DNA from 2 places in the Desulfonatronospira thiodismutans ASO3-1 genome. Region 2 is predicted to be linked to the other one. Evidence: riboswitches for the same ligand, from Rfam matches in the RefSeq annotation. Region 2 holds a riboswitch; the other holds the start of a gene.
The links. A riboswitch is a leader RNA that binds a small molecule or an ion and turns the genes downstream of it on or off. The one in region 2 is predicted to bind cobalamin.
Positions count from the first base shown of each region.

Region 1 (2,202 bases), on a different contig from region 2:
ACGATACCCTGTCCTCTGTTACCTGTCCTGCAGACCGGCACGGCGTCAGTTTGCTGATTAATTCTGGACAGATAAATCTCCAGTAAATGACTGTGAATATTTTTTAAAATAAAACCAGAGGTTTGAGTGACGTTTTCTCAGCAGATTCCTTTTCTTGACTTCACCTGCAGTTCAAGATATCAGGATAAATCACTTGAAGCAGGTACCGGCAAAGGCAGCTTCCAGCTGCTGATGCACGCTCACCTGACGGAGAAGAAGGTTCGGGTGCGCTTTGCGCCTAACAGGGAACCCTGTGCAAGTCAGGGACGGACCCACCGCTGTAACCGGGGACCAAAGCCGCATTCAGGCCACTGCCCCGCACTTACTTTTCTATGGGTGTTTTTTCCTTGAAGAAAAAAGTAAGTGCGGGGCGGGAAGGCGCGGCAAGTAGAAAGATCCGGAAGTCAGAAGACCTGCCTGAACCTCTTGAAGAATTGCCGGGCCGGACAATCGGCAAAAAAAGATCATGATGCCGCGGATGAAAATGGGACATCCCCGGGTCGACAGCAATCGGCCCGGGGTTTTTTTTGTTTCAGAAGACTGAACAGAGAAAAGAAGGCTGGTTATCTTGTAATTATTCACCACATGTGGGCAAAGAGCAAGGGTCCGGGGGCTTTGCAAGCTGGGCGTAAACTGTCTGAACGACGTAGGAAGAGTTAATCAAAACCGTAACACACCGAACTTGGCTTCAAATATGTTATAGGAAACATCCCGGTTATCAAAGCTGTGTGTAGGTTTTGATTTACGCTTCCTTGGAACTCGCCCTGTTAAACACCGCATAGCGGTCCTGCTTCGCAGGGTTTAACAGGGTGAAGTCTTTACGTCCTGTTTGCAAAGTCTCCGGACCTTGGTGAATAGTTACGTTATCTTTTATATTTTATGCGCATAAGGACATCCATACTCCTCGTTACCCTGGCATTCATGCTTCTGGGCATGATCATCGCCTCGGTAAGCATGGGCTACGTCCAGGTACCTCTGTCCACCACTTTCCAGATGCTCTTTTACAAGATCACCGGGCAGCAGGAGCTTTTGCTCCAGGCAGACCCGCTGGTTTACACCGTGATTTTCGAGGTCAGGCTGCCCAGAGTACTCACCGCAGCCATTGTTGGCGCGGGCCTGGCCCTGGCCGGAGTCATATTCCAGGGTCTTCTGCTGAACCCCCTGGCCGACCCGTATACTTTGGGGGTATCATCCGGAGCGGCTTTCGGGGCCTCCCTGGTGCTGCTTTTCAACCTGCAGTTCCTTGGGCTTTACACCCTGCCCCTGTTCGCCTTTATCGCCGGATGCCTGACCCTTCTCTTTGTGGTCTACCTTTCGGCCACGGCCGGTGGATTGTCTTCCAACAATCTTATTTTGTCCGGAGTGATAGTCAGCGCCATTCTTTCCGCCGGCATAAGCCTGTTCAAGTACCTGGCCCAGGAAAGGGTCTCGGTGATAATATTCTGGCTCATGGGCAGCTTTGCCTCCAGCACCTGGCCGGAGCTTATCCTGACTTCGTCCATGGTGTTTCTGGGATTCATGGTCTTCATGTTTTATTCCAGGGATATAAATCTCATCTGCCTGGGCAGCCGGGCCGCGGCGTCTCTCGGCGTGGACACCACTAAGCTCAGGATTATCCTCCTGATAACCGCTTCCCTGGTGGCTGCGGTCTGCGTATCCATCTCCGGGATAATCGGATTTGTAGGCCTACTGGTACCGCACATGATGCGCTCTCTAACCGGACCTGAGCACAGAAGCCTTTTGCCGGTGAGCCTTTTGTGCGGGGCGGTGCTTCTTCTGGCCGCGGACACTTTGACCAGGACCATGCTTCCGGCGGAAGTGCCCATTGGGGTGCTTACAGCCCTCATTGGCGGGCCTTTTTTCTGCTATATCTTCCGCAAACGCCAGATGCAGTTCAGGGTGTAGAGTATGGCCTTTTCCATGAAAGATGTACATTTCGCCCTGGGAGAAACCAGCATCCTGGAAGATATAAACATTGACCTGCCTCCGGGCAGAATATACGGCATCCTGGGTCCCAACGGCAGTGGCAAGTCCACCTGGCTGGACCTGCTCATCCGGCACAGGGTGCCGCAGCAGGGCATGGTAGAGTATAACGGCCACCCCCTGGGATCATACTCCAGGAAACAGATCTCCAAGGAAATGGCCTTAGTTCCCCAGGACTAC
Region 1 covers NZ_ACJN02000003.1:723,763-725,964, forward strand. Annotated here, with positions in the region: cobalamin riboswitch at 246-474, shown strand; gene DTHIO_RS15200 (FecCD family ABC transporter permease) at 919-1,944, shown strand; gene DTHIO_RS15205 (ABC transporter ATP-binding protein) at 1,960-2,202, shown strand, end outside.
Region 1: another riboswitch for cobalamin. It lies ahead of DTHIO_RS15200 (FecCD family ABC transporter permease); the one in region 2 lies ahead of DTHIO_RS01005 (4Fe-4S dicluster domain-containing protein).

Region 2 (2,202 bases):
TGGCCTCAATTCCGTCGGCCACCATTGGCATGTTCTCCCGATTGCGCATGGGAGCCAGGGTACGGAAAAGAAGACCCAGATTCAGGGCCTGATCTTCGTTTAAGGCATAGCGAGCCTGGTCCTGTATATTCAGTCCGCCCAGGTGAATTCCTGCCTTAGCCAGAAGACGCAGCACCCGGTGTTCAATCAGGGCCAGATTACGGCCGCGCAGGCCGGAAATGCGCAGCGGCTTTTTGACATCCGGTGTTCCGTTGTAGGGTATCTGCCAAATCTCAAACTCCAAATCACTTGGCCCGTGGTTTTCAACCCGCAGGTCATAGCGGGGAAGACCCTGGCCAGTTTCGCTGTCGACAATGTTGGGAAGTGCATTCATGAGGATGCCTCCGCATTAGCCAGTACAAAGCAGGCTCCGGTCCTGTTTTTGTCCATTGCCTGGAGTTTCCGAGGCAGTCTGGACCTCTATAACTGTATGTCCCAAGTCTACATCTGCTCCTTACACATGATTCCGGCTGGGATAGAAGACGTGCCGGTAAGCCTGCTGAATAGCCACGGCAGTAAGATACCCATAATGATAAAATAAAGGCGATTGTAAGGATGAGTGGTAAAAATAACTTAATAGCGGAAAGAAGACAAGCTCAACTTAGCTGTTTGCAGGGAGTTGACCCATTGCAGACGATTGGGTATCTGTTTTTTTCAGACAGCTTGGTGCACCCTGCTGTCAAATCTTGCGCATTTTACAATCTGTGGTGGCCGTAAGGCCTTAAAAGGGAAGCCGGTGCAAGTCCGGCGCGGTCCCGCCGCTGTCAGTGGGGATGAAATCCGCATTCAGCCACTTTGAGACATATTTCCCGGTATCTTCGGGGAATGGCAAATTTCAGGGGAAGGCGCGGAGAGTAAGCTGATCCACGAGCCAGAAGACCTGCCGCGGTTTGTTTTCACCTGAAGGGAGATGGTAAATCCCCGGGAGGGCATAGTTGTATGCCAGCCCGGGGATTTTTTTGTGTGCAACTGATTGATCGTTGGATTTTTAATACAATGGAGGTGAAATGGATCTGGTGGTAAAGATAAATATAGTCCCTGAGAAATGCCGGGGCTGCAGGGCCTGCGAGACGGCCTGCGCCTGGTGGGATAAGCCGCCTTTTAACCCCAGGCGGGCGGGTATTCATATCATTAAGGACGAGGAAGCAGGCAGTGAATACCCGCTTTTGAACATGGAATGCCAGGAAAAATTTTGCGGCAAGCAGGCCCCGGGGGCCGGATCCCTGCTGGAGCCGGCATGTGTTACTGCCTGTCTGTTCGAAGCTTTGCAAGTGGAAAAAGAGGAGGTCCGGGATGCGGGATAAATGGTACGGGTGGTGCGGCAGGATTCTCTACGTGGACCTGAACAGCATGCAGGTCAAAACACAAGAGCTGCCCAGGGACCTGGTCCGGGACTATCTGGGTCAGTCCGGCAGCGGGGCCAGGCTGCTCATGGACATGACTTATCCCGGAATGGACCCTTTGTCTCACCAAGCCCCGCTCATATTCGGGGTCGGCCCTCTGGGAGGTACGCCCGCACCTTGCTCCGGGCGTTTCAGCCTGACCTTCAAGTCGCCTCTTACCGGAATTTTCGCCGACTCCAACTGCGGCGGGCATTTCGGGCCTGAGTTTAAAATGGCCGGATTTGATCACCTGGTAATCACCGGCAAGGCGGCTCATCCCGTCTACCTGTGGATAGACAACGACCAGGTGCGGATAAAGGATGCCCGGCACCTGTGGGGCCTGGATACCTGGGAAGCAGACGCAGGCATTAGACAGGAGCTGGGCGAGAGAACGGCCCAGGTGGCCTGTATCGGACCGGCCGGAGAAAACATGGTGCTCATGTCCGCGGTGATATGCAATCTGGGCCGGGCCGCTGCACGCTGCGGACCCGGAGCTGTCATGGGTTCCAAGAATCTCAAGGCAGTGGCTGTGCGCGGGGACAGGGGAGTGGATATTTTTGAGCCCGCAGCCTTTACAGAGGCTGTACAGGAAGTGCAGGCAAGTATCCTGGGAGATCCTCTTTATGAACAGGCCAGTTCCTACGGCACCTGAGCCATTACTCCCCTGGCCCAAGGTATGGGCTTTTTACCCACAAGAAATTTTCAGGAATCCGTCTTTGAAGCCTCCTCCAACTTTTCCGGAGAAAACCTCAAGGATAATTACGTCCAAAGAAACAAAGGC
Region 2 covers NZ_ACJN02000001.1:220,941-223,142, reverse strand. Annotated here, with positions in the region: gene DTHIO_RS01010 (DUF7680 family protein) at 1-373, opposite strand, end outside; cobalamin riboswitch at 728-941, shown strand; gene DTHIO_RS01005 (4Fe-4S dicluster domain-containing protein) at 1,047-1,343, shown strand; gene DTHIO_RS20230 (aldehyde ferredoxin oxidoreductase N-terminal domain-containing protein) at 1,333-2,073, shown strand; gene DTHIO_RS20225 (aldehyde ferredoxin oxidoreductase C-terminal domain-containing protein) at 2,098-2,202, shown strand, end outside.